3 regions of the Streptomyces sp. NPDC006140 genome follow, and region 1 is predicted to be linked to each of the others. Evidence: predicted binding sites of a transcription regulator. Region 1 holds the regulator's gene; each other region holds the start of a gene.
What was found. The regulator HrcA, encoded in region 1, represses chaperone genes, less so after heat shock. The targets are predictions, from matches to a motif close to TTNGCACTCNGNNNNNCNGAGTGCNAA.
Positions count from the first base shown of each region.

Region 2: the regulator HrcA is predicted to act here: its motif matches at 2,126-2,152, upstream of groES (co-chaperone GroES).
Region 3: the regulator HrcA is predicted to act here: its motif matches at 5,571-5,597, upstream of groL (chaperonin GroEL).

Region 1 is NZ_JBEXTS010000001.1:101,370-108,280, forward strand. It holds gene ABZ386_RS00405 (SpoIIE family protein phosphatase) at 1-1,239, shown strand, start outside; gene hemW (radical SAM family heme chaperone HemW) at 1,288-2,520, shown strand; gene ABZ386_RS00415 (DUF3097 domain-containing protein) at 2,647-3,450, opposite strand; gene ABZ386_RS00420 (MBL fold metallo-hydrolase) at 3,482-4,213, opposite strand; gene hrcA (heat-inducible transcriptional repressor HrcA) at 4,386-5,402, shown strand; gene dnaJ (molecular chaperone DnaJ) at 5,402-6,538, shown strand; gene ABZ386_RS00435 (nitronate monooxygenase) at 6,639-6,911, shown strand, end outside.
Region 2 is NZ_JBEXTS010000011.1:276,897-283,807, forward strand. It holds gene ABZ386_RS27715 (SAM-dependent methyltransferase) at 1-328, opposite strand, end outside; gene ABZ386_RS27720 (polysaccharide deacetylase family protein) at 492-1,370, shown strand; gene ABZ386_RS27725 (polysaccharide deacetylase family protein) at 1,367-2,083, shown strand; gene groES (co-chaperone GroES) at 2,296-2,604, shown strand; gene groL (chaperonin GroEL) at 2,721-4,346, shown strand; gene ABZ386_RS27740 (ester cyclase) at 4,419-5,126, opposite strand; gene ABZ386_RS27745 (hypothetical protein) at 5,221-6,911, shown strand, end outside.
Region 3 is NZ_JBEXTS010000010.1:202,162-209,072, forward strand. It holds gene ABZ386_RS25485 (hypothetical protein) at 1-65, shown strand, start outside; gene ABZ386_RS25490 (hypothetical protein) at 291-860, shown strand; gene ABZ386_RS25495 (carboxylesterase family protein) at 865-2,421, opposite strand; gene ABZ386_RS25500 (NADH:flavin oxidoreductase) at 2,519-3,640, opposite strand; gene groL (chaperonin GroEL) at 3,824-5,446, opposite strand; gene ABZ386_RS25510 (cold-shock protein) at 5,774-5,977, opposite strand; gene ABZ386_RS25515 (ubiquitin-like small modifier protein 1) at 6,425-6,700, opposite strand; gene thrC (threonine synthase) at 6,817-6,911, opposite strand, start outside.

The DNA.
Region 1 (6,911 bases):
GACCTGGTCGCCGCCCTCGCCGGGCAGCTGATCGTGCCCCGGCTCGCCGACTGGTGCGCGGTCTGGCTGGAGGACGAGGCCACCGGCGGCGGCTGGGGCGGCGGGGCCGGAGCGGGCGGGCCCCGGCTGGCCCGGGTCTGGCACGCCAGCGAGAACCACATCGAGGACCTGCGCCGGGCCCTGGAGAAGGACCCGCCGCCCCCCTCCGACCCGTTACGGACCGGGCCCGTCGACTACCCCTGGCCCGGCCGGGCGCTCGGCGACGCGCCCGGCGAACGCGGACAGGCACTGGCGTACCGGCTGGTCGCGGGGGGCCGTCCGCTGGGCACCCTCGTCCTCGGACGGTCCGGCACCGCCGGCTTCCCCGACGAGATCACCGGACTCGTCGAGGACCTGAGCCGCCGCGTCGCGCTCGCCATCGGCGCCGCCCGCCAGTACGCCCGGCAGGCCACCATCAGCGCCGTGCTCCAGCGCGGACTGCTGCCCGGCGCCGTGGCCGAGATCCCGGGGGTGCGCAGCGCCCTCGTCTACGAGCCGTACGACAAGGGCGGGCCCAGCGGCGACTTCTACGACCTGTTCCCGGCCGGCGACGGCCGCTGGTGCTTCGCAGTCGGCGACGTCCAGGGCAAGGGGCCCGAGGCCGCCGTCGTCATCGGCCTCGCCCGGCCCTGGCTGCGGCTGCTGGCCCGCGAGGGCTACCGGGTGGCCGACGTCCTCGACCGCCTCAACCAGCTCCTGCTCGACGACGCCACGGAGGCCGCGGACGCGGCGGCCCGGGCGCTGGTCGCCGCGGGCGCGCGACCGACCCCGCCCGGCGACGGCCCCCAGACGCGCTTCCTGTCCCTGCTCTACGGCGAACTGGTCCCCTTCGACGGCGGCGTCCGCTGCACCGTCGCCTCCGCCGGGCACCCGCTGCCCCTGCTGCTCGGGGCGGGCGGTGAGGTCCACACGTGCGCCCAGCCGCAGACCCTGCTGGGCGTCGTCGAGGACGCCACGTACAGCAGCGAGACCTTCGAGCTGCGCTCCGGCGACACGCTGCTGTGCGTCACCGACGGCGTGACCGAGCGCCGCTCCGGATCCCGCCAGTTCGACGACGGGGACGGGCTCGCGGCGGCGCTGGCCGGGTGCGCCGGGCTGGACGCCGAGCTGATAGCCGAGCGGATCAACCGGCTCGTGCACGAGTTCGGGGCACGGCCCCCGGCGGACGATCTGGCGCTGCTGGTGCTCCAGGCGGAGTGACCGCTGCTCCGGGCGGAGGCACCGCGCGGGTGCTGGACAATGGAAGGCATGCCTTCCGCTCTCCCCGACGGCGAGCCGGTCCCCGAGGACGGCGCGCTGCCCGCGTCCGCGCTCGCCGGGGCCGCCGACCGCCCGCTCGGGTTCTACCTGCACGTCCCGTACTGCGCCACCCGCTGCGGCTACTGCGACTTCAACACCTACACGGCGACCGAGCTGCGCGGCACCGGCGGCGTGCTCGCCTCCCGCGACAACTACGCCGAGACGCTCGTCGACGAGATCCGCCTGGCGCGGAAGGTGCTGGGGGACGATCCGAGGCCCGTCCGTACGGTGTTCGTCGGCGGCGGTACGCCGACGCTGCTGGACGCCGGTGACCTCGTACGGATGCTGCGGGCCGTCCGGGACGAGTTCGGGCTGGCGGCGGATGCCGAGGTCACCACGGAGGCGAACCCGGAGTCGGTCGATCCCGCGTATCTGGCCGCCCTGCGCGAGGGGGGCTTCAACCGGATCTCCTTCGGGATGCAGAGCGCGCGGCAGCACGTGCTGAAGGTGCTGGACCGGACGCACACGCCGGGTCGGCCGGAGGCCTGTGTCGCGGAGGCCCGGGCGGCCGGGTTCGAGCATGTGAACCTCGACCTGATCTACGGCACGCCGGGGGAGTCGGACGAGGACTGGAGGGCGTCGCTGGACGCGGTGCTGGGGGCCGGGCCGGACCATGTCAGCGCGTACGCGTTGATCGTGGAGGAGGGGACGCAGCTGGCGCGGCGGATCCGCCGGGGCGAGGTGCCGATGACCGACGACGATGTGCATGCCGACCGGTACCTGATCGCGGACGAGGTGCTCTCGGGTGCCGGGTTCGAGTGGTACGAGGTGTCGAACTGGGCGACCTCCGCGGCGGGGCGGTGTCTGCACAACGAGCTGTACTGGCGCGGGGCCGACTGGTGGGGGGCCGGGCCGGGCGCGCACAGTCATGTGGGCGGGGTGCGGTGGTGGAACGTGAAGCACCCGGGCGCGTATGCCGCCGCGCTGGCTTCGGGGAGGTCGCCCGGGGCCGGGCGTGAGGTGCTGTCGGAGGAGGACCGGCGGGTCGAGCGGATTCTGCTGGAGCTGCGGCTGCGGGAGGGAGTGCCGCTGTCGTTGCTGCGGGACCAGGGCCTCGCCGCCGCCCGCCGCGCCCTGTCGGACGGTCTCCTCCAGGAGACGCCGTACGAGGAGGGGCGCGCAGTGCTCACCCTCCGGGGGCGGCTGCTGGCGGACGCGGTGGTGCGGGACCTGGTGGACTGAGGGGCCACCCCCGCTGCGGCGGGGAGCACGAGCTGCTCGGCAGCGTCGACGAACTGATCGAGGGACCACCTCCGCTGTGGCGGAGAGCAGACCACCAGGCCCGATGTGCGAACGACTCGGCAAACGTCAGGGCACGGTCACGTGGTCGATGAGACGCTCCACGCAACCCAGCAGCTCCGGCTCCAGGTCCCTGTACGACCGCACCCGCGCCAGGATCCCCCGCCACGCCGCCCCGGTGTTCTCCGGCCACCCCAGCGCCCGGCACACCCCCGTCTTCCAGTCCTGCCCGCGCGGCACCGAAGGCCACGCCTCGATGCCCAGGGACGACGGTTTCACCGCCTCCCAGATGTCGATGTAGGGGTGCCCGACCACCAGCGCGTGGTCGCTCGTCACCGACTGGGCGATGTGCCACTCCTTCGAGCCGGGGACGAGGTGGTCGACCAGGACGCCGAGCCGCGCGTCGGGGCCGGGGGCGAAGGAGTCGACGATCGACGGGAGGTCGTCCACGCCCTCCAGGTACTCCACGACCACGCCCTCGATGCGCAGGTCGTCGCCCCACACCTTCTCGACCAGCTCGGCGTCGTGCCGGCCCTCGACGTAGATGCGGCCGGCGCGGGCCACCCGCGCGCGTGCGCCGGGCACCGCCACCGAACCGGAGGCCGTACGGGTGGGGCGGGCCGGGGCGCCGGACGAGGGGCGGACCAGCGTCACCACCTTGCCCTCCAGCAGGAAGCCGCGCGGCTCCATCGGGAACACGCGGTGCTTGCCGAAGCGGTCCTCCAGCGTCACCGTCCCGGCCTCGCAGCGGATGACCGCCCCGCAGAAGCCGCTGCCGGGCTCCTCCACCACCAGGCCGGGTTCCGCCGGGACCTCGGGGACCGGCTGGGGCTTCTTCCACGGCGGGGTCAGGTCCGGAGAGTACTGGCGCATTCGGATGACGATAGGAGAACCGGGCGGGTGGTCACGGAGACACGCCGAAACGGGTCGCCAGCGCGTCCCGCTGGGCCCGGACGAACGCCGAGTCCACCACCGCTCCGTGACCGGGGACGTACAGCGCGTCCTCACCGCCGAGCGCGAGCAGCCGGTCCAGCGCGGCCGGCCAGTGCGACGGCACGGCGTCCGGGCCCGCCTGGGGCTCGCCGGACTCCTCGACCAGGTCGCCGCAGAACACCACCTCCGGATCGCCCGGCACCAGCACCGCCAGGTCGTGCGCGGTGTGCCCCGGGCCCACGTTCGCCAGCAGCACCTGGCGCCCGCCGCCCAGGTCCAGGGTCCACTCGCCGGACACCAGGTGCCGGGGCGGGACGAGCCGGTCCGCCGACTCCCGGGCGACCGTCTCGTTCAGGCCGTTGCGTACCGCGTCCGCGTACAGCTCCTCGCGGTCCCGCGCGCGGGTCAGCACCGCGTCCACGCCGACCGCGCCGAAGACCTCCGCCCCCGGGAACGCCGCCGCCCCGAAGACGTGGTCGAAGTGGGGATGGGTCAGCGCGAGATGTGTCACACGGTGACCGGTGAGCGACTGCGCCTGCTGGCGCAACCGCGCGCCCTCGGCCGGGCTCGACCCGGCGTCGATCACGAGGGCCGCGTCCTCGCCGGCGACCAGCCCCGCCGTGCAGTCCCACACCGGCAGCCGGCACCGCCCCACCCCGGCGGCCACGCGCTCCCACCCGAGCTCTTCCCAAGTCACCGTCATACGGCGACGCTAGCGGTGCGCCCCGCCCGGGGCACGACGCCGCACGACCAGCCTTGCCGGGGGCGTACCCCACCGCCGTACACTGGGCCGGGGAACATTGGCACTCGCACGCGCAGAGTGCCAGGCCGCGAATCGGCGGGGCAGCAGGCGGAGACTTCTGGAGGTGTGCGCGATGCTCAGTGAACGCAGGCTTCAGGTGCTGCGCGCCATCGTCCAGGACTACGTCGGCACCGAGGAGCCGGTCGGCTCCAAGGCCCTCACCGAGCGGCACAACCTCGGCGTCTCCCCGGCGACCGTCCGCAACGACATGGCGGCCCTGGAGGACGAGGGATACATCGCCCAGCCGCACACCAGCGCCGGGCGCATCCCCACCGACAAGGGCTACCGCCTGTTCGTGGACAAGCTCGCCGGCGTCAAGCCCATGACCGCACCCGAGCGGCGCGCGATCCAGAACTTCCTGGAGGGCGCCGTCGACCTCGACGACGTCGTGGCGCGCACGGTACGGCTGCTCGCGCAGCTCACGCGCCAGGTCGCCGTCGTGCAGTACCCGTCGCTGACCCGGTCCACCGTGCGCCACGTGGAGCTGCTCTCCCTGGCGCCCGCGCGGGTGATGCTCGTGCTGATCACGGACACCGGGCGGGTCGAGCAGCGGGTGGTCGACTGCCCGGCGCCCTTCGGCGAGGCCTCGCTCGCGGATCTGCGCGCGCGCCTCAACAGCCGGGTGGCGAACCGCCGTTTCGCGGATGTGCCGAGTCTGGTGGAGGATCTCCCGGAGGCTTTCGAGCACGAGGACCGGGGTACGGTCTCCACGGTGCTCTCCACGCTTCTGGAGACGCTCGTCGAGGAGAACGAGGAGCGGCTGATGATCGGCGGCACCGCCAATCTGACCCGCTTCGGTCATGACTTCCCCCTCACGATCCGGCCGGTGCTGGAGGCGCTGGAGGAGCAGGTCGTGCTCCTCAAGCTGCTCGGCGAGGCCAAGGATCCGGGCGTGACCGTCCGTATCGGTCACGAGAACGCCCACGAAGGACTCAACTCCACGTCCGTCGTGTCGGTCGGCTACGGTTCGGGCGGCGAGGCAGTCGCCAAGCTCGGCGTGGTCGGACCGACCCGCATGGACTACCCGGGAACGATGGGAGCGGTACGCGCAGTGGCACGGTACGTCGGACAGATCCTGGCGGAGTCGTAGTGGCCACGGACTACTACGCCGTACTCGGCGTGCGCCGCGACGCGTCGCAGGAAGAGATCAAGAAGGCCTTCCGGCGGCTCGCCCGCGAGCTGCATCCGGACGTCAACCCCGATCCGAAGACCCAGGAGCGGTTCAAGGAGATCAACGCCGCCTACGAGGTGCTGTCGGACCCGCAGAAGAAGCAGGTCTACGACCTCGGCGGCGACCCGCTCTCGCAGGCCCAGGGCGGTGGCGCGGGCGGCTTCGGAGCCGGTGGCTTCGGGAACTTCTCCGACATCATGGACGCGTTCTTCGGCACGGCGTCGCAGCGCGGTCCGCGCTCGCGCACCCGCCGGGGCCAGGACGCCATGATCCGCATCGAGGTGGAGCTGGACGAGGCGGCCTTCGGCACGACGAAGGACATCCAGGTCGACACGGCCGTCGTCTGCAACACCTGTAACGGTGAAGGCGCCGCCCCCGGCACCTCCGCCCAGACGTGTGACATGTGCCGCGGCCGCGGTGAGGTGTCGCAGGTCACCCGGTCCTTCCTGGGCCAGGTCATGACGTCCCGCCCGTGCCCGCAGTGCCAGGGCTTCGGCACGGTCGTCCCGACGCCCTGCCCGGAGTGCGCGGGCGATGGGCGGGTCCGCTCCCGCCGCACGCTCACGGTCAAGATCCCGGCCGGTGTCGACAACGGCACGCGGATCCAGCTGGCCGGCGAGGGCGAGGTCGGGCCCGGTGGCGGTCCGGCCGGTGACCTCTACGTCGAGATCCACGAGCTGCCGCACGCCATGTTCCAGCGGCGCGGCGACGACCTGCACTGCACGGTGACCATCCCCATGACGGCGGCGGCCCTCGGCACGAAGGTGCCGCTGGAGACGCTGGACGGCCTGGAGGAGGTCGACATCCGCCCGGGCACCCAGTCCGGCCAGTCGATCCCGCTGCACGGCCGCGGTGTCACCCACCTGCGCGGCGGCGGACGCGGCGACCTCATCGTCCACGTCGAGGTCCAGACCCCGACCAAGCTCGACCCCGAACAGGAACGCCTCCTGCGCGAGCTGGCGAAGCTCCGCGGCGAGGAGCGGCCTCAGGGGCAATTCCAGCCTGGTCAGCAGGGGTTGTTCTCCCGGCTGAAGGACGCCTTCAACGGGCGCTGACGGGAGTCTTCCGGGTGGCGGTCGAGAGGTTGTTCCTCTGGTCTATGCCACACGGCAGGCCGGTTTCGGAGTTGTTCGGAGGACGTGACAACATGCGGTCATGTCCTCCGCTCTGACCGATCTCTTCCCCCTCCCGATCGTGCAGGCCCCCATGGCGGGCGGCGTCTCCGTGCCGCAGCTCGCCGCCGCCGTGTGCGAGGCGGGCGGGCTCGGGTTCCTCGCCGCCGGGTACAAGACCGCCGACGGGATGTACGAGGAGATCAAGCAGCTGAGGAGCCTCACCGGCAGGCCCTTCGGCGTCAACCTCTTCATGCCGCAGCCGGAGTACGCCGACCCGGCCGCCGTCGACGTCTACGCCCACCAGCTGGCCGGC
Region 2 (6,911 bases), on a different contig from region 1:
CGTCCCCGCCGATGCCGCTGCACAGGTCGGCGACCGAGGTCACGCCCAGCTCCGCCATACGCCGGGCCCGGTAGGCGGCCACGCTCGCCCGGGTCGACTGCTCCACCCCGTTCGGCGTGAAGAACATCCGCCCCGCGTCCTCGGCCCCGAACTTCGCCGCCGCCCGCTGCCGCAGCCGGGCCTGGCCGAGCGCCGCCGACACCAGCTCGGCGGGGTGTTCCCGGCGCAGCCGGGTCGCGACGGCCAGCTCCCGCGCCGGGTCGGTGTCGCGCACCTCGTCGAGGAGGGCGCGGCCTGCTGGGGTGAGGAGGAGGGCGAGGTCGTTCACCGGTTCATTGTCGGCCACGGCGGCACGGGGGAGGCGTGTGGGCCAGTCGGTGGATGGCGGGCCGCCGGCCGCGGTGTCGGGGCGGGTTCGCGGGGCCCGGCTGCGAGGATCCGGCACCATGCGAGCAGTCGTACGAAATGACAAAAGCCGGGCATCTGGCCGTGTGCGGGTCGGCCTCGCCCTGCTCGCCCTCGCCGCCATCGCCCCGGGCTGCGCGCAGGGCGGCAGCGACCAGGTCACCCCGGCCGGCGGGCAGCAGCCCCTCGACGCGCCCCCGGCCCGCGCGCTCGACTCGTACGCCTCCAAGCTGGGCGCCGCGCACGCCGCCCGGGTCGCCGCCGCGCACCGCTGGGGGCTGAAGGACATCCCGCCGGCCGCCCCGCCGGCCCCCGAGGACAAGCCCAGGATCAGGACCCGCGAGGGCTTCGAGGTGCCGGGTCACCGGGAGTCGGACCTCCCGCCCGTCTTCACCAGGATCCCCACCCGGGACAAGGTCGTCTTCCTCACCATCGACGACGGTGCCGAGAAGGACCGGGCGTTCCTGCGGATGATGAGCGACCTGGACGTCCCCTACAGCGCGTTCCTCAGCGGCTACCTCGTGAAGGACAACCCCCGCTACTTCCGGAAGATGCAGGCCAGGGGCGTGGTGCTGAACAACCACACCCTCCACCACCCCTATCTGCCGGGGCTGTCGTACCGGGCGCAGAAGCGCGAGATCTGCGGCATGCAGCGCTACATGGAGAAGCGGTTCGGCAAGCGCCCCCGCCTCTTCCGCCCGCCCTACGGCAGCTACAACCGGGCGACCCTGCGCGCCGCCAAGGCCTGCGGCATCGCGTACGTCCCGCTCTGGAACGAGGAGGTCTTCGCCGACCGCTGGGAGTACCGCGAGGCGGACCGGGAGCTGCGTCCCGGCGACATCGTCCTCACCCACTTCCGGGGCCCCGGCCAGTGGAAGGGCACGATGCCGGACATGATCCGCCGCTTCCTGAACAAGGTCACGGCCGAGGGGTACGCGGTGGGGCGGCTGGAGGACTACCTGTGAGGCGGCGACCGGCCGCCGCAGCGCTGTGCGCGGGCGTCGTCCTGCTGGCGGGCTGCGCCGGCGCGGCGGACGGGCGCCCGGACACGGCCGACGGCCGGGCCCAGGACCCGGTCCCCGCGGCGAGCCACCCCCTCCCGCCCGTCGTCGACCACGTCCCCACCCGCGACCCGGTCGTCTTCCTCACCTACGACGACGGCGCCGAACGCGACCCCCGCTTCGTCGGCCTCGTCCGCGAACGGCGGCTCCCGGTCAGCATGTTCCTCACCGACAGTGTCGTGGGGCCCGGCTACGGCCACTTCGCCCGGCTGCGCGCGGTCGGCGCGTCCATCCAGAACCACACCCTGGACCACCCCGCCCTGCGCGGCCTGCCCTACGCCGGCCAGCGCGCCGAGATCTGCGGCCAGCAGCACAAGCTCCGCTCCCGCTTCGGCATCCGCCCCCGCCTCTTCCGCCCGCCCTACGGCACCTACGACACGACGACCCTGCGCGCCGCGGCCGACTGCGGCATCACGGCGGTCGTGCTCTGGCGGGCGTCCCTGGGCGCCGACGGCGCTCTGACCTACCGGCGGGGCGGGCCCGGTCTGCGCCCCGGCGACATCGTCTCCGTCCCGTCGGGCGACGCGTCCGCGACCCTGACGGAACGGACGGTGCGACTGCTGCGGCAGATCGAGGGGAAGGGGCTGCGGGTGGGGCGGCTGGAGGACTACCTGTAGGGGCCACTCGACGAGGCCGCCTGGCCGACGCGCCGCTCGCAATTAGCAGTCCGCTTGACCGAGTGCTAATCACGGTCATAGTCTCGGCTCTGGCACTCGACGAAGGAGAGTGCCAACACAGCGACGGGCAGGTCCGGCACCCGCGACGACGGATCCACCTGGTCGCCACCTCAGACAGTTAACCCCGTGAGATCTCCGAAGGGGGAGGTCGGATCGTGACGACCGCCAGCAAGGTTGCCATCAAGCCGCTCGAGGACCGCATCGTGGTCCAGCCGCTGGACGCCGAGCAGACCACGGCCTCGGGCCTGGTCATTCCGGACACCGCCAAGGAGAAGCCCCAGGAGGGCGTCGTCCTGGCCGTGGGCCCGGGCCGCATCGAGGACGGCAAGCGCGTCGAGCTCGACGTCAAGGTCGGTGACGTCGTGCTCTACAGCAAGTACGGCGGCACCGAGGTGAAGTACAACAACGAGGAGTACCTCGTCCTCTCGGCCCGCGACGTCCTCGCGATCGTCGAGAAGTAATTCACCCGAAGCACATTGCTTTGAGCTGCGCCCCTGGCCCCCCGCGACACATAAGAAGCCGGGCGCCCGGGGCGCAGTGCCTTTAACCCAGATTCCGGAAGAGGGCTCACGCTCCCATGGCGAAGATCCTGAAGTTCGACGAGGACGCCCGTCGCGCCCTCGAGCGCGGCGTCAACAAGCTTGCCGACACGGTCAAGGTGACGATCGGCCCCAAGGGCCGCAACGTCGTCATCGACAAGAAGTTCGGCGCCCCCACCATCACCAACGACGGTGTGACCATCGCCCGCGAGGTCGAGGTCGAGGACCCGTACGAGAACCTCGGTGCCCAGCTGGTCAAGGAGGTGGCGACCAAGACCAACGACATCGCGGGTGACGGTACGACCACCGCGACCGTGCTCGCCCAGGCGCTCGTGCGCGAGGGCCTGAAGAACGTCGCCGCCGGCGCTTCCCCGGCCGCCCTGAAGAAGGGCATCGACGCCGCCGTCAAGGCCGTCTCGGACGACCTGCTCGCCTCGGCGCGCCCGATCGACGAGAAGTCCGACATCGCCGCCGTCGCCGCGCTGTCCGCCCAGGACCAGCAGGTCGGCGAGCTCATCGCCGAGGCGATGGACAAGGTCGGCAAGGACGGTGTCATCACCGTCGAGGAGTCCAACACCTTCGGCCTGGAGCTGGACTTCACCGAGGGCATGGCCTTCGACAAGGGCTACCTGTCGCCGTACTTCGTGACGGACCAGGAGCGCATGGAAGCCGTCCTGGACGACCCCTACATCCTCATCACGCAGGGCAAGATCTCCGCCATCGCGGACCTCCTGCCGCTGCTGGAGAAGGTCATCCAGGCCAACGCCTCCAAGCCGCTGCTGATCATCGCCGAGGACGTCGAGGGCGAGGCCCTGTCGACCCTGGTCGTGAACAAGATCCGCGGCACCTTCAACGCCGTCGCGGTGAAGGCCCCCGGCTTCGGCGACCGCCGCAAGGCGATGCTGCAGGACATGGCCGTCCTCACGGGCGCCACGGTCGTCTCCGAGGAGGTCGGCCTCAAGCTCGACCAGGTCGGCCTGGACGTCCTCGGCTCCGCCCGCCGCGTCACCGTCACCAAGGACGACACCACCATCGTCGACGGCGCCGGCAAGAAGGACGACGTGCAGGGCCGCGTCGCCCAGATCAAGGCCGAGATCGAGACCACGGACTCCGACTGGGACCGCGAGAAGCTCCAGGAGCGCCTCGCGAAGCTGGCCGGCGGCGTGTGCGTCATCCGCGTGGGTGCCGCCACCGAGGTCGAGCTCAAGGAGCGCAAGCACCGTCTGGAGGACGCCATCTCCGCGACCCGCGCCGCGGTCGAGGAGGGCATCGTCTCCGGTGGTGGCTCCGCCCTGGTCCACGCCGTCAAGGTCCTCGAGGGCAACCTCGACAAGACCGGCGACGAGGCCACCGGTGTCTCCGTGGTCCGCAAGGCCGCCGTCGAGCCGCTGCGCTGGATCGCCGAGAACGCCGGCCTGGAGGGCTACGTCATCGTCTCCAAGGTCGCCGAGCTCGACAAGGGCAACGGCTACAACGCCGCCACCGGCGAGTACGGCGACCTGATCAAGGCCGGCGTCATCGACCCGGTCAAGGTCACCCGCTCCGCCCTGGAGAACGCCGCCTCCATCGCCTCCCTCCTGCTCACGACCGAGACCCTGGTCGTCGAGAAGAAGGAAGAGGAGGAGCCGGCCGCCGCGGGCCACAGCCACGGCCACTCCCACTGAGGCACCGACCTCTGACGGAAGCCCCCGTACCGCCGAGCGCGGAACGGGGGCTTCCCTCGTGCCCGGGCAGGGTCACAGTTCCAGCGGGTCCAGCGCCCCGAGCTGCTGCATCAGCCCCAGCCGGTCGTACTGCCACCAGCCCTCCGCGATCTTCCCGTCCGGCGTGCAGCGGTGGATGGTCGTCCCGGTCATGGTGACGTCCTTCCCGGTCGGCGGGATCCCGAGGAACTCGCCCTTGTGGTGCCCCCGCCAGGTCCACCGGGTGCACACCCGGTCACCCTGCGCCAGCTGGTCCTCCACCGTGAACGAGAAGTCGAACCCGCCCCGCCAGACCTCCAGCTCGCGCCGCACCGCGTCCAGCCCGATCACGTCCTGCACATTGGCGGGATCGTGGTCGTGGTAGCCCTCGACGAACACGTCGTTGAGGGGCGGCGCGCCACCCTGGCCGGGCGCCAGCTCGAAGAACCGGCGCGCGGTGGCCGCGTTGAGCTGCTCGTCCCGCACCACGTCGAGATCCGTGAAGGTGGGCTCCTCGTCGCAGAGCGCCACCATCTCCTGGAAGATCCGGTCGGTCTCCGGAAGCCCGGAGTTCCGCATCGCGTCCTCGTACGACGGGAACTCCACGATCTCCACGATGTGCGAGGCGTCGGCCCGGTCCTTCGCCACCACACTGTGCGTCGCGGTCCGCTTCCCCTTGGTCTGCTCGACCCACCGGTCCATCAGCCGGTTCATCTCGTCGAGCCGACTGGTCCTGCATTCGATGAGCTGTACGAAGGTCATGGCCTCGCCTCCGGCCCCCCTGGGTCCGGCTGAACAGCACCATTGTCCCAACGAGGACCGCTCGTCGCCTCCTGGCCTTTGGCATCATGACCGCATGCTGTGGGGGAAGCGGTGGGAACGGTCGGTGGCCGCGGGGCGGGACGTCTGGCTGGCCGTCACCGGCGACCACAACCGTCTCTTCTTCACCCGGCAGGTGCGCTCGGCGTACTGGGAGCAGGTCCGCAGGATCGCCCCCGCCGAACTGCTCGGCCGCGAGCGGGAACTCGCCGAGCTGGCGGCCTTCTGCACCGCCGACTCCGGCCCGGCGTACGCCTGGTGGCGCGCGGAGGCGTGGGCGGGCAAGACGGCGCTGCTGTCGTGGTTCGCGCTGAACCCGCCCGCGGGCGTCAGGATCGTGCCGTTCTTCGTCACGGCCCGCCTGGGCGCCCAGAACGACGTCGCGGCGTACGTCGACGTCGTACTGGAACAGCTCGCCGAACTGGCCGGCGAAGACCTGCCGGCCCTGCTGACCAAGGCGACCCGCGAAGCCCACCTCCTGCACCTGTACAGGGCCGCCGCCCGCGCCTGCGCCGAACGCGGCGAGCGCCTGGTCCTGCTGCTCGACGGCCTGGACGAGGACCGCGGCGTCACCACCGGCCCCGAAGCCCACAGCATCGCCGGCCTGCTCCCCGCCCTCCCGGAGTCCGGCATGCGCGTCCTGGTGGCGGGCCGGCGGAACCCGCCGCTGCCGGTCGACGTGCCGGAGGACCACCCCCTGCGCGACCCCGCGATCGTCAGCGCGCTCGCCCCCTCCCCGTACGCCCGGACGATCCGCGCCGAGGCGGAACGCGAGCTGAAGCGCCTGATCGAGGCCGGCGGCCTGGAGTACGACCTGCTGGCACTGGTGACAGCGGCGAACGGCGGCCTGACGGCCGAGGACCTGTCCGCGCTGACCGGGGAGGTCCCGTACCGGGTGCGGGACGTGCTGCGCACCAGGGCGGGGCGGACGTTCGGCGTCCGGCTGAACGTGTACCTCCTCGCTCACGAGGAGCTGCAGCGCCGGGCGCTGGACATGCTCGGCACCGCCGAACTCGACCGCCGCCGGGCGCGACTGCACGCCTGGGCGGACACCTGGCGGGACCGGGGATGGCCGGACGGAACGCCGGACTACCTGCTGGCGGGCTACTTCGGGCTCCTGCGCGAGGCACGGGACCTGCGGCGCGCGGTCGACTGCGCCGTGGACGCGGTACGCCACGACCGGATGCTCGACGTCACCGGCGGCGACGCGGCGGCCCTCGCCGAGATCCGCAACGCCGAGGAGATGGTGGCCGAGGCGGGCGTACCCGACCTGACGGACCTGGTCCGGCTCTCGCTGAGACGGGAGGAACTGGAGCACCGCAACGACTCCGTCACCCGCACCTTCCCCTGGGCCTGGGCCGTCCTCGGCCGGGTGCGTCGCGCGGAGGCGCTCGCGCGCAGCATCCCGAGCCTCGACTGGAGGGCCATGGCGCTGGCCGACGTCGCGGCCGTGGTGCTGGACGCCGGTGAGCATGCCGAGGCCGTGCGGCTGCTGGAGGAGGCGGAGCAGGCGGCCGAGCGGTACGCGTTCGACTACGACATCGACGAGGAGCGGGACCTCGCCCTCGTGGAGGTGAGCCGCGGCTGGGCGAAGGCCGGGCTGTTCGACCGTGCCGAGAGCCTCGTCACCACGGTGGCCGGCGTCGACCTGCGCGTGGACCTGCTGGTCGACCTCGTCCGGTCCCTGGTGGCCGCGGGGGCCTTCGACCGGGCCGGGGAGCTGTGCCG
Region 3 (6,911 bases), on a different contig from region 1:
GCGCCCGCGCGGCCGAGATCCGCGCCGCGATGTCCCAACGACGCCGAGAGAAGGCATCCACGTGACAGCTCCTACGGTCCGACGCCACCAGCCCGGGGCACGATGGAGGGAGATCACCTCCCACGACCGCGACAACCACACCCTGACGGTCTTCAGCGAACCGAAGGACGGCCGCTAGCAGCAGATCTCGCCGTACCCCTGGGGCGCCACCGTCGAGCTCCCCGCCCCCGTGAACATCACCCTGGACACCGAGAAACTCAAGGACTACGCCGACTGAGGACAATGGGCACATGAACCACGCCCAGCTGACCGCCCTAGGCCGTGCCCTCCGGCTTCTCGGTGAACACGGGGAAGCCCTCACCGCCGACACCCCGGACGCCAAGCTGCACGAGGTCAAGGCGGATCTGCGGCGGGCCCTCGACCTGCTGGAGGAGAGCGTCTCGAACGCCGCGCCCAGCACCCGGTGCCCCGAGCATCCGAACGGCCCGGTCGACGAGGGCGCCCCCGACCTGTGCCTGCTGTGCGAGACCCGGCGCCGGGCGGCCCGCCGCAACGAGTTCAACGGGCCCGCCCCGCAGCAGCCGCAGACCGAGCCCGTCCAGTCCCGTTACGGCGCCCGCGGCGACCGCCCCCAGCCCCAGCAGCGCTGGCTGCCGGAGCTGTGGAACGGCCAGACGTGGCAGCTGTGCGGCACCCCGCGCCGGGACCGCCGCGAGGCCGAGCTGTACATCGCCGCCCAGCGCCGCGCACCCCGGGCCGCCATGGCGTACCGGCTGGTGCACGAGTTCACCGACTACGAGGTGCTGCGCGTGTGGGGGACACCCGTGCGGGTCGACATCGAGCCCATGGGCAATCTGTAACCCGTCACAGCAGGGGCAGCGGGCGGAAGTCGTGCCCCTCCCACAGGCGCCGCGACGCCTCCTCCGGATACGCCGTGACCACCGGCTCCGCGTCCAGCACCTGCACCAGCCGCCGCTCGTCGTCGTACGCGGGCCAGCCCGGGTCGCCCGTCCTCGCGAACGCCGTCCAGGAGGCACGGAAGCGGGCCGACAGCGCGAGGGCCTCGGCGGACGGCTCCGCTCCCGCGAACACCAGGGCCCCGAGGTCCGCCCCGTACGTGCCGAAGAGCAGGGGGATGTCCAGGCCGTGGCAGGCGCCGAGCGCGCCGCCGTTGCCGGGGGCCGGCCAGGTCAGCTCGTAGAGGTGCGCGCTGCCGCCGCCCGCGCGCTGCGCCTGGGCCAGGTGCAGGGAGGGCATGGTGAACAGCCAGTCCGTCTGGACGCGTTCGTAGAGCTCGCTCGGGGAGGCGTCGGGGAAGGCCGCTCGGTAGGCCGCTTCCCCGTCGGGGCCGGGGGCGAACAGGCGCAGGGCCGCACTCGCCCGCTCGTCGGTGATCTGGCCCAGCTGCCCGGCCATGGCGACGAAGAGGCGGTACTCGTCGCGGTTGTGGCCGACGAGCAGGTCGACGCCCTTGGCGGCACCGGCCGCCAGCGCCCGCCACGGCGTCGTCGGCAGGATCTCGCCGTCGACCACCGGGGAGAAGGGCGTGACCGTGGGGGCGGCCTGGCCCCAGCGGTCGAGGTACTGCAGCATCTTCGGGCCCAGCGCCTCGCCCGCCGCGGTCAGCCGGCGCGGCTCCACCGTCGACAGGTCGGCGACCGTGGGGCGCAGGCCCACCTCGGCGGCGAGGGCCGTGCCGATGTCCCGGGCCAGTTCGTCGGAGAAGAACGTCCCCGGCACGCTCTGCGCGATCGCCCGCCGGAACAGGCCGGACGCGCGGTCCATCGCGAGCAGCGAGGCGATCGAGCCCGCGCCCGCCGACTCGCCGAAGACGGTGACCCGCTCCGAGTCGCCGCCGAACGCCGCGATGTTGTCCCGCACCCACTCCAGCGCGGCGACCTGGTCGAGCAGGCCGCGGTTGGCGGGCGCCCCCTCGATGTGGGCGAACCCCTCCATTCCGACCCGGTAGTTGAGGGAGACGACCACGACGTCGCCGTCGGTGGCGATGTGCCGGGCGTCGTAGCCGGGGCTGCCGGCGTGGCCGAGCTTGTAGGCGCCGCCGTAGATCCACACCAGCACGGGGCGGCGGGCGGCCGGGTCGGGGTCGGGGGTCCAGACGTTGACCGTGAGCCACTCGTCGCCCTCGGGCACGTCGAACAGGGCCGGGCCGCCCATCAGGCCGAGGTCCTGCGGGGGCGGCGGGCCGAACGCGTACGCGTCGCGTATGCCGTCCCAGGCGGGGGCGGGGCGCGGGGCCATGAAGCGGGCCTCGCCGACGGGGGGTGCGGCGAAGGGGATGCCGCGGAAGACGGCGAGCCCCTCCTCCCTGCGGCCCCGGACCGCCCCGGCGGTGGTGCGCACCACCGGGGCGGGCTGCTCGGCCGGACCGTCCGCCGGGGGGCGGGCCTCGGTCGTCGTCATCTGGATCTCCTCACGTGGCCGGTGAACAGGCGCTCAGTCAGTGTCCTTGACTGACGCAAGCAGATCCAGAGCCTCGGGTTCCGGGCTCGGCCGTGGGTCAGCTGAGCGACTTCAGCGCGGCCGGGTCGTACGGCGCCAGGTCCGTGAAGCGGCCGTCCAGGATCTTCCGGGCCCACTCGGGGTCCTGGAGCAGGGCGCGGCCGACGGCGACCATGTCGAACTCGTCGCGCTCGAAGCGGTCCAGGAGGTTGTCGAGGTCGCCGACCTCGGCGCCCTGGCCCTGGAAGGACTTGAGGAAGTCGCCGCCGCTCAGGCCGACCGAGCCGACGGTGATGGCGGGCTTGCCGGTGAGCTTCTTGGTCCAGCCGGCCAGGTTGAGGTCGGAGTCGTCGAACTCGGGCACCCAGTAGCGGCGGGTGGAGGCGTGGAAGGCGTCGACGCCGGCGGCGGCCAGCGGGGTCAGGATGGCCTCCAGCTCCTCGGGGGTCTCGGCGAGGCGGGCGTCGTAGGCGTCCTGCTTCCACTGCGAGTAGCGGAAGATGACGGGGAAGTCGGCCGAGACGGTCTCGCGGACGGCCGCGACGATCTCCGCCGAGAACTTGACGCGGGCGACCGGGTCGCCGCCGTAGGCGTCGGCGCGGCGGTTGGTGCCCTCCCAGAGGAACTGGTCGAGCAGGTAGCCGTGGGCGCCGTGCAGTTCGACGCCGTCGAAGCCGATGCGCTCGGCGGCCGCGGCGGCCTCGGCGAACGCGCCGATGACGGCGTCGATGTCGGCCTGGGTCATGGCCTTGCCGGTGCCCTCGGTGCCGTCCGTGCGGATACCGGAGGGGCCGACGGCCGGGGCGTCGGCGACGGGCGGCTCGCCCTGCTTGCGGACCATGCCGATGTGCCACAGCTGCGGCACGATCGTGCCGCCCGCGGCGTGCACCGCCTCGGCGACCTTCGCCCAGCCCGCGAGTTGCTCCTCGCCGTGGAACCGCGGCACGCGGTCGCTCTGCCCGGCCGACTCGTGGCCGACGTAGGTGCCCTCGGTGACGATCAGACCGACTCCGGCGGCGGCGCGGCGCGCGTAGTACGAGACGACGTCCTCACCGGGGACGCCGCCCGGGGAGAACATGCGGGTCATCGGCGCCATAGCGATCCGGTTCGGGACGGTCAGGCCGCCCAGCGACACGGGTCGGGACAGGATGTCGGCGGCGCGGGAGGCGACGTCGGTCACGTGGGGACTCCTCGGGAGGTACCGGTCGGTATGTGCATACGCATAGGGCGCCTATTCCAACAGCCCGGCCCGCCCACGGCATCCCGCCCTCCCTGTGATCCCGCACACGCCCGAGGGCGGCACCCCCTGTCGCACAGGGAGTGCCGCCCTCGGTACCGAAGGACGGTGATCGACCGGAGTCGATCAGAAGTCCATGTCACCGCCCGGCATGCCGCCGCCGGCGGGCGCGGCGGCCTTCTCCGGCTTGTCGGCGATGACGGCCTCGGTGGTGAGGAACAGCGCGGCGATGGAGGCGGCGTTCTGCAGCGCGGAACGGGTCACCTTCGCCGGGTCGATGATGCCCTCGGCGATCATGTCGACGTACTCACCGGTCGCGGCGTTCAGGCCGTGGCCGACCTGGAGGTTGCGGACCTTCTCCACGACGACGCCGCCCTCGAGACCACCGTTGACGGCGATCTGCTTCAGCGGGGCCTCCAGCGCGAGCTTCACGGCGTTGGCGCCGGTCGCCTCGTCACCCTCGAGCTCCAGCTTCTCGAAGACCTGGGAGGCCTGCAGCAGGGCCACGCCACCACCGGCGACGATGCCCTCCTCGACGGCCGCCTTGGCGTTGCGCACGGCGTCCTCGATGCGGTGCTTGCGCTCCTTGAGCTCCACCTCGGTGGCGGCACCGGCCTTGATGACCGCGACACCGCCGGCGAGCTTCGCCAGGCGCTCCTGCAGCTTCTCGCGGTCGTAGTCCGAGTCGCTGTTCTCGATCTCGGCGCGGATCTGGTTCACGCGACCCTGGACCTGGTCGGCGGAGCCGGCACCGTCGACGATGGTGGTCTCGTCCTTGGTGATGACGACCTTGCGGGCCTTGCCCAGCAGGTCGAGCGTGGCGTTCTCCAGCTTGAGGCCGACCTCCTCGGAGATCACCTCGCCGCCGGTGAGGATGCCGATGTCCTGCAGCATCGCCTTGCGGCGGTCGCCGAAGCCCGGGGCCTTGACGGCGACGGACTTGAACGTGCCACGGATCTTGTTGACGACCAGGGTCGACAGGGCCTCGCCCTCGACGTCCTCGGCGATGATCAGCAGCGGCTTGCCCGACTGCATGACCTTCTCCAGGAGCGGGAGCAGGTCCTTGACGTTCGAGATCTTGGAGTTCGCGATCAGGATGTACGGGTCGTCGAGGACGGCCTCCATACGCTCCATGTCGGTCGCGAAGTACGCCGAGATGTAGCCCTTGTCGAAGCGCATACCCTCGGTGAGCTCCAGCTCCAGACCGAAGGTCTGGGACTCCTCGACGGTGATGACGCCTTCCTTGCCGACCTTGTCCATCGCCTCGGCGATGAGCTCACCGATCTGGGTGTCGGCGGCGGAGATGGAGGCCGTGGAGGCGATCTGCTCCTTGGTCTCGACGTCCTTCGCCTGCTCCAGCAGGGCGGCGGAGACGGCCTCGACGGCCTTCTCGATACCGCGCTTGAGGGCCATCGGGTTGGCGCCGGCGGCTACGTTGCGCAGACCCTCGCGCACCAGGGCCTGGGCGAGCACGGTCGCCGTGGTCGTACCGTCACCGGCGACGTCGTCCGTCTTCTTGGCGACTTCCTTGACCAGCTCGGCGCCGATCTTCTCGTACGGGTCCTCGAGCTCGATCTCCTTGGCGATGGAGACACCATCGTTGGTGATCGTGGGCGCGCCCCACTTCTTCTCGAGGACGACGTTGCGGCCCTTGGGGCCGAGCGTCACCTTCACGGCGTCCGCGAGCTGGTTCATGCCGCGCTCGAGGCCGCGCCGCGCCTCCTCGTCGAACGCGATGATCTTGGCCATGTGAAGTGGTCCCTCCAGGACTGGGGGTGATTACTTCGGACCGCGCCCGCGCCCGCGACGGACGGCCCCGACCGGTGGTTCCTTGCCCCACCCGGCCCGTGGCCTCACCGACCCGGTCCTTACGTTGTCACTCTCACCTTCAGAGTGCTAACGCAATGATTAGCACTCGACCCCTGCGAGTGCAAGCGCCTGACGGGTTCGGGCGGGGGCGTCAGCCGCCCGCGAACGCCGCTCGAAGGGCCTTCGAACAGGCCGAAGGGCCCGCACCCCGGGGGGTACGGGCCCTTCAGAGAAGACCGGTCGCTTGCGGTTGGTCGTGGAACGCGTTCAGCCGGCGACGCGAACCATGTCGGCCTGCGGACCCTTCTGGCCCTGCGAGATCTCGAACTCAACCCGCTGGCCCTCTTCCAGGGTGCGGTAACCGTCCATCTGGATCGCGCTGTAGTGGACGAAAACATCCGCACCACCGTCGACCGCGATGAAGCCGTACCCCTTCTCCGCGTTGAACCACTTGACGGTGCCCTGAGCCATGCCTAACTCCCCTATTACTGGCCCTTGCACAGATCCACACTTCGCGGATCCGGGTCAGACCTCACCCCCCACGGTTGGGGGCGTGCGCCGGAACGCGTCGACCGCGGCTGAATGTATCTGTCCAACTGCCGTCTGCAACAGGTCAATCGGACGAGAATTCTGGACGCGCAGCATCCGGAATGTGGGGAGAATTCGCCTGAATTCAGGGCAAGTCGGGCCACACAAAAGGAACAAAAGCCGCGAAAGACGCACACACTTTGGCTACATCTTGTCGGGCGTGCGGCAGGAATTCAGGGTTTCCGATCAGGGGATCGGCATCGCGTTCCCCAACTGTACCCCGCTCAACCACACTGAATTGCCCCCTCCGCTTCTCTCACGGAGGGGGCAATTCGATGAACTCTCGGTGACGACCGTTACCGCAAGTAACAATCGGGCCGGTCGACCGGTTCAGCCGCCGGCGACGGCCGGGATGATCGACACGCCGGCACCGTCCGGCGTCGCCGTCTCCAGCCCCTGCTCGAACCGCACGTCGTCGTCGTTCACGTACACGTTGACGAACCGCCGCAGCTTGCCCTGGTCGTCCAGCACCCGGGCGGCGATCCCGGTGTGGTTCTTCTCCAGATCGGCGATGACCTCGCCCAGGGTCGCCCCTTCAGCGGCGACCTCGGCCTGCCCGCCGGTGTAGGTACGCAGGATGGTGGGGATACGAACTGTGACGCTCATGACTTCAAAACCTCCGGTTGGGTGACGCACCTGTCTTTAGGGGCGCGGGGCTGTGTCGATATGCGGCTCCGCCGCGTGGGCGCGACCAGCCCCCACCGGCCCGCAGCCGACAACGATCAGACGAGCCCGGCCTCACGGAACGAAGCCAGGTTCGGGCGAATGGTCGTGGTCAGCCCCGTGCCCGCCACCGCGTCCAGCGTCTTCAGACCAT